DNA from 2 places in the Nitrospirillum goiasense genome. Region 1 is predicted to be linked to the other one. Evidence: riboswitches for the same ligand, from Rfam matches in the RefSeq annotation. Region 1 holds a riboswitch; the other holds the start of a gene.
What was found. A riboswitch is a leader RNA that binds a small molecule or an ion and turns the genes downstream of it on or off. The one in region 1 is predicted to bind thiamine pyrophosphate.
Positions count from the first base shown of each region.

Region 2: another riboswitch for thiamine pyrophosphate. It lies ahead of thiO (glycine oxidase ThiO); the one in region 1 lies ahead of thiC (phosphomethylpyrimidine synthase ThiC).

Region 1 covers NZ_JAXQNP010000003.1:572,836-578,537, reverse strand. The annotation lists gene ULB03_RS16955 (glycoside hydrolase family 99-like domain-containing protein) at 1-211, shown strand, start outside; gene ULB03_RS16950 (FAD-dependent oxidoreductase) at 197-1,348, opposite strand; gene ULB03_RS16945 (TetR/AcrR family transcriptional regulator) at 1,430-2,092, shown strand; gene thiC (phosphomethylpyrimidine synthase ThiC) at 2,188-4,044, opposite strand; TPP riboswitch at 4,217-4,327, opposite strand; gene ULB03_RS16935 (lysozyme inhibitor LprI family protein) at 4,410-5,702, opposite strand, start outside.
Region 2 covers NZ_JAXQNP010000002.1:1,156,526-1,162,227, reverse strand. The annotation lists gene thiS (sulfur carrier protein ThiS) at 1-131, opposite strand, end outside; gene thiO (glycine oxidase ThiO) at 289-1,494, opposite strand; TPP riboswitch at 1,489-1,598, opposite strand; gene motA (flagellar motor stator protein MotA) at 1,799-2,659, shown strand; gene ULB03_RS07870 (DJ-1/PfpI family protein) at 3,012-3,614, shown strand; gene ULB03_RS07865 (COX15/CtaA family protein) at 3,796-4,866, opposite strand; gene ULB03_RS07860 (S9 family peptidase) at 5,139-5,702, opposite strand, start outside.

The DNA.
Region 1 (5,702 bases):
GAACCACTGGCGCCAGCGCAGCCAGATCGAGCCCACCACCCAGTTCGGCAGCACCGTGCTGGATGAGACCGCCAACGGTATCCGCCAGGGCGGCTACGTCGCCCTGACCCGGGTGGGCGAGCCCACCCCCGGCCGGTCACCCGGGGTGGATCACGACGCCATCGCGGCGCTGTGCCGCCAGATCGAGGAGGGGCTGTCAGTGCCGGCCTGACCGTTCGCCCCGTGAGGCGGCGCTGGTGAAGAAGTCAAGCAGGCCATAGGGGGCGCTGTCGCCCAGGCAGAGTTCCAGGATGTGGTGCGCCTGTTCCGCCGCCGCCGCACCGCGCGGGAACATCATGGCTTCATAGGCGGCCAGCGCCGCCTCGGTATCGCTCGGGTGGGCCGCGGTGGCCTGTGCCAACTCGGCGCCGTCCAGCATGGCCAGGTTGGCGCCCTCGCCGGCCGGCGGGGCCAGATGGGCGGCGTCCCCCAGCAGCGTGACGCCCGGGACGCGGTCCCAACGGTGGCCCTTGGGCAGGGTGTGGAGGGGGCGCGGCACCGGCGGCGTGTCGCTGTGGGTGATCAGCGCGGTCAGGGCCGGCGCCCAGCCGTCGAACTCGGCCGCGATGCGCGTCTTGGCCGTGGCCGCGTCGCTGAAATCAATGGCGGCGATCCAATCGGCCGGCCGCTTCAGGCCGATATAGGCGTGCAGGGTGCCGCCCGGTTCGCGGTGGGCGAAAATGCCCTGGCCCGGCGTCATGGCGAACAGCGCCCCGCTGCCTACCGCCTGTGCTGCCGCCGGGTGGCGCGTGTCGGCGTCGAACAGATAGGTTTCGATGAAGGCCGCCCCGACATAGGTGGGCGTGGCGTCCGACAGCAGCGGGCGAACCTTGGACCACGCGCCGTCCGCCCCCACCAGCAACCGGGTGGTCGCGGTGGACCCGTCGGTGAAGGTCAGCGTGTGCCGGCCGCCGCCCAGCGCCGCGACGCCGGTGAGCTTCCGGCCCCACTGGATGGTTCCCGCCGGCAGGCTTTCCATCAACAGGCGCCGCAACTCCCCCCGCAGCACCTCGGGCCGCCCGCCCGTGCCGTCGTCCGGCTGTTCCATCAGCACGGCGCCCTGGGGGTCCAACACCCGCGACGCCTCCCCGCCGGGATGGATCAGGGCGCGGAAGGGATCAAGCAGGCCGGCAGCCCTCAGCGCCCACTGCCCGTCCCGTTCATGAATGTCCAGCATGCCGCCCTGCGCCCGGGCGCCGGCCGATGCCTCCGCCTCATAAATGGTCGCGGCGATGCCGTGGACATGCAACACGCGGGCGAGGGTGAGGCCGCCCAGGCCGGCGCCGACGATCGTGACGGGTGGCGTCATCACGGGTTCCTTTCAGGACATTGGAACGGCGTTCCATCGATATCAATTGGAACGCCGTTCCATGAATGTCAAGATGGCGGCATGACGAAACGGGCTGACCGGCGCGGCGACGCGCTTTCCAAGGAAAAGATCGTGGCGGCCGCGATCCTGCTCCTCGATGCGGAGGGGGAGGGGGGGCTAACCTTCCGCGCGCTGGCTGCCCGCCTGGCGACGGGCAGCGGGGCGATCTACTGGCATGTCGCCGACAAAGGCGACCTGTTGGCGGCGGCCACGGGCACGATCATCACCCAGGCCCTGGACGGCGTGGCCCCGGACCTGGACCCCCGACAGGGCATCCGGGCCTTGGCCCTGCGGCTGTTCGACGCCATCGACGCGCACCCCTGGGTGGGCGCCCAAGTCTCGCGTGAGCCGTGGCAGCCCGCGATGCTACGGATATTCGAGGGGATAGGCGGCCGTCTGATGGCCCTGGGCGTGCCGCAGCCCGCCTGGTTCGACGCCTGGTCCGTGCTGGTCAACTACATCTTCGGCGTCGCCGGGCAGAACGCGGCCAACGCCCGCCTGCATGCCCCCGACACCGACCGATCGGCCGCCCTGGCCACCATCGCCGCGCGCTGGGCGCAGTTGGACGCCGCCGAGTATCCTTTCCTCCGCCAACTGGCGGGGCCGCTCCGGGACCATGACGACCGCGACCAGTTCCTGGCCGGCCTCGACCTGATCCTGGCCGGTATCGGGACGGTGCGATAGAAATTCCCCGCCGGCGTGGCAACCGGCGGGGATCAAGCAGCGATCCCAAGCGGGGAACCCAAGCGGGGATCCTAAGCGGGGATCCCAAGCGGGGATCAGGGTGCGGAGTGATAAATCTCAGCTCCCTGCGCCAGGAAGGCCTCCGACATCTCGGCCATGCCCTTCTCGGCTTCGACGAAGCTTCCCTCCACCCCGGCCAGGTCGCGCACCTCCTGGCTGATCTTCATGGAGCAGAACTTCGGCCCGCACATGCTGCAGAAGTGCGCCAGCTTGGCGCCGTCGGCGGGCAGGGTCTGGTCGTGGAACTTCTCCGCCGTTTCCGGGTCCAGCGACAGGTTGAACTGGTCGCGCCAGCGGAACTCGAACCGGGCGCGGCTGAGGGCGTCGTCGCGCAGCCGGGCGGCGGGGTGGCCCTTGGCGAGATCGGCCGCGTGCGCCGCGATCTTGTAGGTGACGACACCCACCTTCACGTCGTCGCGGTCGGGCAGGCCCAGATGCTCCTTGGGCGTCACGTAGCAGAGCATGGCGGTGCCGAACCAGCCGATCTGGGCGGCGCCGATGGCGCTGGTGATGTGGTCGTAGCCGGGGGCGATGTCGGTGGTCAGGGGCCCCAGCGTGTAGAACGGCGCCTCGCCGCACCACTTCAGCTGCAGGTCCATGTTCTCCTTGATCTTGTGCATGGGCACATGGCCCGGGCCCTCGATCATCACCTGCACGTCATGCTTCCAGGCGATCTGCGTCAGCTCGCCCAGGGTCTTCAGCTCGGCGAACTGGGCGGCGTCGTTGGCGTCGGCGATGCTGCCGGGCCGCAGGCCGTCGCCCAGCGAGAAGGCCACGTCATAGGCCTTCATGATCTGGCAGATTTCCTCAAAGCGGGTGTAGAGGAAATTCTCCTTGTGATGCGCCAGGCACCACTTGGCCATGATGGACCCGCCGCGCGAGACGATGCCGGTCACGCGCTTAGCCGTCAGGGGGATGTGGGCCAGGCGCACGCCGGCATGGATGGTGAAATAGTCCACGCCCTGTTCGCACTGCTCGATCAGGGTGTCACGGAACACCTCCCACGTCAGATCCTCGGCCTTGCCGTTCACCTTCTCCAGCGCCTGGTAGATGGGCACGGTGCCGATGGGCACGGGGCTGTTGCGGATGATCCATTCGCGGATGGTGTGGATGTTGCGGCCGGTGGACAGGTCCATGACCGTGTCCGCACCCCAGCGGATGGCCCACACCAGCTTGTCCACCTCTTCCGCGACGCTGGAGGTGACGGCGGAATTGCCGATGTTGGCGTTGATCTTGACCAGGAAGTTGCGGCCGATGGCCATCGGCTCCGATTCCGGGTGGTTGATGTTGTTGGGGATGATGGCGCGGCCGCGCGCGATCTCATCCCGCACGAACTCCGGGGTCACGAAGTCCGGGATGGCGGCGCCGAAGCTCTCGCCGTCCCGCTCCAGCTGTTCCTTCAGCGCCTGGCGGCCCAGGTTCTCGCGGATGGCGACGTATTCCATTTCCGGCGTCACGATGCCGGCGCGGGCGTAGGCCAGCTGGGTGACAGCCCGGCCATCCTTGGCGCGCAGGGGCAGGCGGCCGGCGCGGTCGAACACCGGCACGGGGCTGCTCTCGCCCTCCTTCAATCCATTGTCCACCGCCTTGATGGCGCGGCCCTCATAGCGCTCCACATCGCCCCGGCCCTCGATCCAGGCGCGGCGCAGCTCGGCCAGGCCTTGGCGGATGTCGGTGGTCACGGCCGGGTCGGTGTAGGGGCCGGACGGGTCGTAGACGCGCACCGGCGGCTCATTGGCGCTGGGCGACAGGTCGATCTCGCGCATGGCCACGCGCAGGTCGGGGTGCAGGGTGCCCGGGATGTGGACCTTGCGAGAGGCGGGCAGGGGCCCGGTGGTGACGGCGAAGCCGTCGCCTCCCGGAATCGCGGCCGGGGTCAGGGTATCGGGCATAGGGTCGTGCTCCTCCGTAGTCCGGCGCCCTTGGCTCTCTGGCCGTTGATGCGTCCGGCACGTCACATGTCGCCAACCCGGGGCAACGACGGTGGGGAGGAGGAAGGCGGCCGCTTGCGGTTCGCGGCCTACAGGGCGGATGCGCGTGTGGTCCCCAATGGCGGGTGGATACGCGAAGGCCCCTGTTCCCATCCCTACGCCGGTACGATCCGGATCAGGTTCAAAGGGTCCCCGCGTCTCTCCGCGGATCTCAGCGCCCTCCGGCGCACCCCTGGAACGAAGGCTGCACTGTGCGCGCCCGAAGGCACGGGTGTCAATGGGCGGGAAAATGGGGAGGTGGGGGAATGATGCCCCCGGCTACGCGGTCAGGGCTGCGGCGTGACCTTAACCACAGGCACGCCTGTGCGCTTCAGGGCGATGACGTAGCCGGCGACGGGCGTCAGCGTGTCACCTACATTGCGCCAGGCACCCAAGATGTAGGTCGTATCCTCCCGCCAGCCCAAGGTAGCGTGGGACAGGCGCAGGGTAAGGGACTTGCCGGGTCCTCGCCATGTGAGCAGCGGGGCTTCGGTGACGAACAGCGGCCAACTGGCTTGCGCCATATCCGGCACCAGTTCCAGGGTTCCTGTCGGCGGCAGGCCACCGGCGACAACGCCAGGCAGGGCGGGAAAGGTTTTATGTGCCCCTGGTCCGCTGGCGTCTTGGCTCCACCCGCTCTTCTCCACCATCGCGGCCCAGCCGGCCAGCTGGCCCTTCAGGGCATCGCATAGGGCGGTGTCGGCCGTGCATCCGCCCTCGGTTACCTCATAGGTTGTGCTGTACTCGGCTGCGACCTGGCAACTGTCGGTCCAGGCGCCGTTTACCAGGCTGTGGGTGCGCAAGGTGGCGGCAGTGATTTGGTTCTCACTCACGATGAAGGCGGCGGTGCCGGTGACGCCCGTGCTGATCTCGCCCGCCGTGGCACTGGTGGATAAGGCCCCGGCGTTCAGACAATAGCTGCTTTCGTCGGCCTTTTCGGGTGGGGGCAGGGGCGCCACGGCGTCCGGACCGTTCAGCTTGAACCAATCGAAGTACTGGCAACTCATGGAACCACCCACGGTCGACAGTACCATGTAGGCGGGGGGCGTGCCGAAGCGGTGTAGGTCGATCTGGCCGTTGGTTATCTTGTTCAGGTATGGGGCCAGGCGGCGGTTCCAGACGGGGGTCAACTCCTGGTTATCGGTGGCGGCATGCACCAGGCCGGCCTTGATCGCCTGGTCGCTCAGGTTGTCCCCCGGTGGGGCGCCGTCGGGCATGCGCGCAGCGCCCAGGGTGGCGGCTACCCGCTGGCAGAAGGGGGCGAAGGGCGTGCCGTCCGCCAGAACGGACAGGGCAGCTCGGCGGAAGGGCAGGGTCTTCGCCAGGCAGGCCTGTGTTTCCTTGCGCACCCAGTCTTCTGGCAGGGGCGGGGTGGAGGTCTTGTCGCAGCTCTGGTTGCGGTAGGCCAGCCAGCGGCGCTCCTCCGCCCGGATGGCCTCTGCATCCCGGCCTGCCTTGGCCAGGGCCTGTTTGTAAAGCCGCGCGATGTCCGCATCCATAGCCGCCAGCGCCGGATCGGCGCAGATCGCCTGCTCCGTCAGGGACTTGGCGTCGGCGCAGTTGAAGCTGGGGGTGGGGGT
Region 2 (5,702 bases), on a different contig from region 1:
CGCGGCACGACGGTGCCGTTGATGGCCACGGCGATGCCTCGAGCCTCGAGCGCCACCCCCGCCTCGCCCAGCAGGGCCAGCAGGTCCAGGCCCTCCGCATGGTCGCGGGTCTTGCCGTTCACGGTGATCATGCGTGTTTCCTTATCCCTCAATCGCCGGGCGCCGGCATCCGCCGGCCCTGGGTTTGCCACGGCCGCGAATGCGGCCTAAGGGCTTTCCTCGCTTTCCAGTCCGCTACGCTTCCCCGAAAGCTCCGGCGGCCGCAGTCGCGTCCAATAACGGCATGGGTCACAGTCTCATGCCGCTGGTCTTTCGTTCCTGAAAGCGCCCGATGCCGAAGGGCGCCAGCAGCGGGTCCACCCGGCCGGTCAGGACATGGTCCGCCACCAGGTCGGCGGTGCCGGGGGTCAACAGGATGCCGTTGCGGTGGTGGCCGGTGGCCATGACCAGGCCGGCCACGCCGGGCACGGGCCCCAGGATGGGGGCGTCGTCACGGCTGCCGGGGCGGTGGCCCACCCACATCTCCTCGATGGGCAGCTCCTCCACCCCCGGCAGGGCCCGCCACGCGGCCTCCAGCAGGGCCAGGACGCCGCCGGCGGTCAGGCGGTCGTCCCAGCCCTTGTCCTCCGTCGTGGCACCCACGATCAGGCGTCCATCCAGGCGGGGTACCAGATAGCATTTGGGCGGCCACACCACATGGCGCAACAGCGGCTGGACGGGGTCCATGCGCAGGGCCAGCATCTGGCCCTTCACCGGCCGCACCGGCGGAATGGCGCCGTCCGGCAGGCCCGCCAGATGGCGCGACCAGGCGCCGGCGGCCAGGACCACCACGTCGGCGGCCTTCAGCACGCCATCTACCACCACGCCCTCGGCACGGCCCGCCGTGACGGATAGGGCCTCGACGGCCACCTCCTCATGCAGGCGGGCGCCGGCCTTCAACGCCGCGGCCTTCAGCGCCACGGCCAGCTTGCGGTTGTCCACCTGGCCGTCGGCGGCACCCAGCACGCCGGCGGCGGCGCGGGGGTTCAGCCACGGCTCCCGCTCCTTCACCTGCGCGCCGCTCAGCCAGGCAACGTTGAGGTCCAGGGAGCGCTGGAACTCATACCCCGCCCGCAGCACCTCCACGTCATCGCGGGTCAGCGCCACCTGCAGGGTGCCCTCGGTGCGCAGATCCACGGGCAGGCCGCTGACGGCCTCCAGCTCAGCGGCGAAGGCGGGCCAGCGGCGCTGGCTGTCCAGGGTCAGGGGCAGCAGCGCCTGCTCCCCCGGCTCCGTCTCCACGGCGGCGGCCAGCATGCCGGCGGCGGCATGGGTGGCGCCCAGCCCGGCGCGGCCCCGGTCATAGACGTCGACGACACAGCCGGCGGACGCCAGGCGCCAGGCGATGGACAGGCCGATGCAGCCGGCGCCGATGACGATCACCCGGGGGGCGACGGAAGGCTTGGCGGCAGACGGACGGGCGGAAGAATGGCCCGAAGGCGGAAAATGGGTCACGGTCTCGCGATCTCCCTTCGCCGGCATGATCCGGAGCAGGTTCCATGGGTCTGATCTCAGCCGCGGGCCTGACGGGCAGGCGGGCGGCACCCCAGTCGATGGCCGGAACGATGGCGGACGGGACGCCCGAATTCAAGGGTCTTGGTGGCGGGGCTGATCCCAGCCATGGGCGATGGGCCCCCTCTGGACATCCCCCGACCGGCGGCGCGATCGCGCCAGGGGCCCTACCCCATCAGAGATTTGACAAGTAGGCCGATTGTCTGGACTCTGCCTATCTTAGGGGTCCATCTACCAAGGTTTGCTCATGTTTGCCGCCATCGGCCTGCTCGGCGTGTTCATCTGCGTGTTCGGGTCGTTTGTGATCTTCGGCGGCAAGATCGGCATCATCATCGAGGCCCTGCCCGGTGAGTTCATGACCATCGGCGGCGCCGCCATCTGCGGCTTCATGGTCGCCAACAGCACGCATGTCATCAAGCAGTCCCTGGGTGCCGTGAAGCGCATTTTCCCGGGCGCGCGGTTCCATAAGAAGGAATACATGGAACTGCTGTCGCTGCTGTACCAAATCCTGAAGACGATGAAGACCAAGGGCGTGCTGGCCATTGAGCAGCACATTGAAAAGCCCATGGAAAGCAACATCTTCAACGCCTACCCGGCGATCATGAAGGACCCGTTCACCGTCAAGTTCATCGCGGATTACCTGCGCATGTTCTCCATCGGCGTGGACAACCCCCATGAGCTGGAAGCGCTGATGGAGCAGGAGATCGAGAAGACCAAGCACGAGGACCTGCACTCCAGCCACGCCTTCCAGACCATGGCCGACGCCATGCCGGCGCTGGGCATCGTCGCCGCCGTGCTGGGCGTCATCAAGACCATGGCGTCCATCACCGAGCCGCCCGAGGTGCTGGGCAAGCTGATCGGCGGCGCCCTGGTGGGCACCTTCATGGGTATTTTCCTGTCCTACTGTATCCTGGCCCCCATCGCCTCGCGGCTGAAAGGCGTGGCGGAGGAGGAGAACCAGTTCTACCACGTCATCCGGGCGGCCATCACGGCGCACCTGGCGGGGTATGCGCCCCAGGTATCCATCGAGGCGGCGCGAAAAAAGGTGCCCACGGAATACATGCCCGATTTCAATGAGTTGGAAGAGGCGCTGTCAGCCATCAGCTAGGGTGGTTCCACGCGCGTCGGGCGGGCCCCGTTTCTTCTTGGGCATGGCCGTGCCACGGGCCGGCAGTGCACCCGCAACTCAGCCATGCCGCACCGCAATCCCGAATCGGTCTTAATGCGATTGACCTGAGGCGCGGGAGGGGCCAATTACGGTGCCATGCGAATAGAGCGTCATCCCATCGGCCCGGCATGCATCACGACAGCCGCCCGCGCCTGACGCTTTGCCATGGCCGCCCATTCCTGGGTGGCCATTTTCACGAGGCAGCATCCATCGCGCCTTGCCAACGGCGCCGTCCCCTGGGGAACGGCGACGGGCGGGTGTCGGGCCGCCGAAACAACATAGGAGACGTAATTTGACCGATCAGCCGCTCGCCGGAAAAGCCGTTGCCATTCTCATCGCCAACGGTTTCGAAGAAGTGGAAATGACCGAAGCCCAGCGCGCCCTGCTGCGCGCCGGCGCCGCGCCCAAGATCATCTCGCCGGAGCAGGGCCTGGTGAACGGCTGGCACGGCACCTCCTGGGGCCATTACTTCCCCACGGACAAGCAGATCGGCGAAGTGCTGGCCGCCGATTTCGACCTGCTGGTCCTGCCGGGTGGTGAGCGCAGCGTGGCCAAGCTGGCCGCCAACCCGCACACCCGCCGCATCATCGGCAGCTTCATGGACGCCGGCAAGGGCGTCGCCGCCATCAACCATGGCGTCCAGCTGCTGGCCGTGGCGCAGCGCCTGAAGGGCCGCACCGTGACCGGCAACGAGGCGATCCGCGAGACCGTCGAGGCCGCCGGCGCCACCTGGGTGGCCGAGGAAGGCCAGAACATGAACATCGACCGCCAGCTGCTGACCGCCCGCGGTCCGGAAGAGGTGGTGCCCGAGTTCATCGAGACCATGCTGCGCGTCTTCGCCGACGCCATCGAGTACCGCCGCCAACTGCAGGCCGAGAAGGCCGCCGCCGCTTAACCAGGCCCCGGTATCGGATTGAAAAAAGGGCGCGAGGCATCGGCTTCGCGCCCTTTTTGTTATCCTCAAACGCCGGCAGGTCCATCCGGACCTTTGGCTGTCCTCGTTTTGCGGTCCGCCTACGGCTCCCCACAAAACTCCGGCGGACGCGGTCGCGTCCTATTCAACCATCAGGGCTCCATCAGCCCCGCCGATACTCCATCACCGTCCAGGTGAACAGGCCCAGCAGGACCAGGGCGCCCGCCTGGTGGGTGGCGGCGACATGCACCGGCACGAACAGCAGCAGGGTGGTGATGCCCAGGCTGATCTGCACCAGCACCATCCCAGCCACGGCGATGGCCAGGGCCCGCACCCGGCCCTGCACCCCGGCGCGGAGCGCGCGGAAGGCGTAGGACCACACCACCAGGCCGGTCAGGATGGCCAGCCAGCGGTGGGTGAACTGCACCGCGGCCGTGTTCTCCAGGATGTTCAGCCAGGCCGGGCTGAGGTTCCACATCTCCTCCGGCGCGAAGGTGCCGTTCATCAGCGGCCAGGTGTTGTACGCCATGCCGGCGTCCAACCCGGCGGTGAAGGCGCCCCACACCATGGTGGTGGCGACCAGGGCCATGGCGATGCCGGCGTGCCGGCGCAGGGCCCCGCGCGCCGGGTGGCCCGCCCCGCTGGCGGCGGGGAACAGCAGCGGCAGGGCGGTGGCCAGCATGGCGACATAGATCAGCACCGCCAGCGACAGGTGGGCCGCCAGGCGGTAGTGGCTGACGTCCGGCCGGTTCACCAGGCCGCTCTTCACCATGTACCAGCCCAGCGCGCCCTGCAGCCCACCCAGCACGAACAGGCCGATCAGGCGCGGGACCAGGCTGCGCGGCACGCGGCGAGTGAAGAGGAAGAACAGGAAGGGCAGCAGGAAAACGACGCCGATCAGGCGCCCCACCAGGCGGTGGAACCATTCCCAGAAGAAGATGCCCTTGAACTGCGCCAGGTCCATGCCGCTGTGCTTCAGCGCGTATTCCGGCGTGGCCTGGTACTTGGCGAACTCCTCCGCCCAGGCGGCGTCCGACAGGGGCGGCAGGGCGCCCGTCACCGGCTTCCATTCCGTGATGGACAGGCCGCTTTCCGTCAGGCGGGTGATGGCGCCGATGACGGCCATGGCGAAGACCATGCCGGCACAGACCAGCAGCCAGAGGCCGATGGCGCGGTAGGGCACGCGGCGGACGGCGGCCCGGACATGGGCGGTGGGGAAAGGCGTGACGGTCACGGCGACAGGTTCCCAGGCGAGGAGAAAGGGGGACTGGGCCGAATTATAGGCTGACCCCGCCCCCCTTACAAATGCCGGCCACCGGACGAATTGTCCTTATACGTTCGGCATTTGATCGTGACCGCTCAAATGCCCCCTCAGTCGCCGGGCGCCAGCATCCGCTGGCTTGGTTTCCTCGCTGCGCCCCCCTTTACACTAATTGGGCGCTGCTCGCTCCGGCGGACGCAGTCGCGTCCCACAGCGGCACGAGTCGAAATCTCGTGCCGCTGGTATTACAAGCTCTTACCGAAGGCCCGCAGCAGGAAGGCCTGGGTCAACGCCACCTCCTTCAGCTTGTCGAACCGGCCGGCGGCGCCGGCGTGGCCGGCCCCCATCTCGGTGCGCGACAGCAGCACGTTGTCGTCGGTCTTCAGGCTGCGCAGCTTGGCCGCCCACTTGGCTGGCTCCCAATAGGTGACGCGCGGGTCGCTGAGGCCCGCGGTGATCAGCAGGTGGGGATAGGCCTTGGCGGAAACGTTGTCATAGGGGCTGTAGGACTTCAGCCGCTCATAGACATCGGGCTCGTTGGGATTGCCCCACTCGTCATACTCGATGACCGTCAGCGGCAGGCTGTCGTCCAGCATGGTGTTGACCACGTCGACGAAGGGCACCTGGGCCACGATGGCGCGGAACAGGCCCTGGGGCGCCATGTTGGCCACAGCACCCATCAGCAGGCCACCGGCGCTACCGCCCTCGGCCGAGATGTTGCCGGCCTTGGCGTAGCCCTGGGCCGCGAGGAATTGTGCGGCGTCGATGAAGTCGGTGAAGCTGTTGATCTTGTTCTCCAGCTTGCCGTC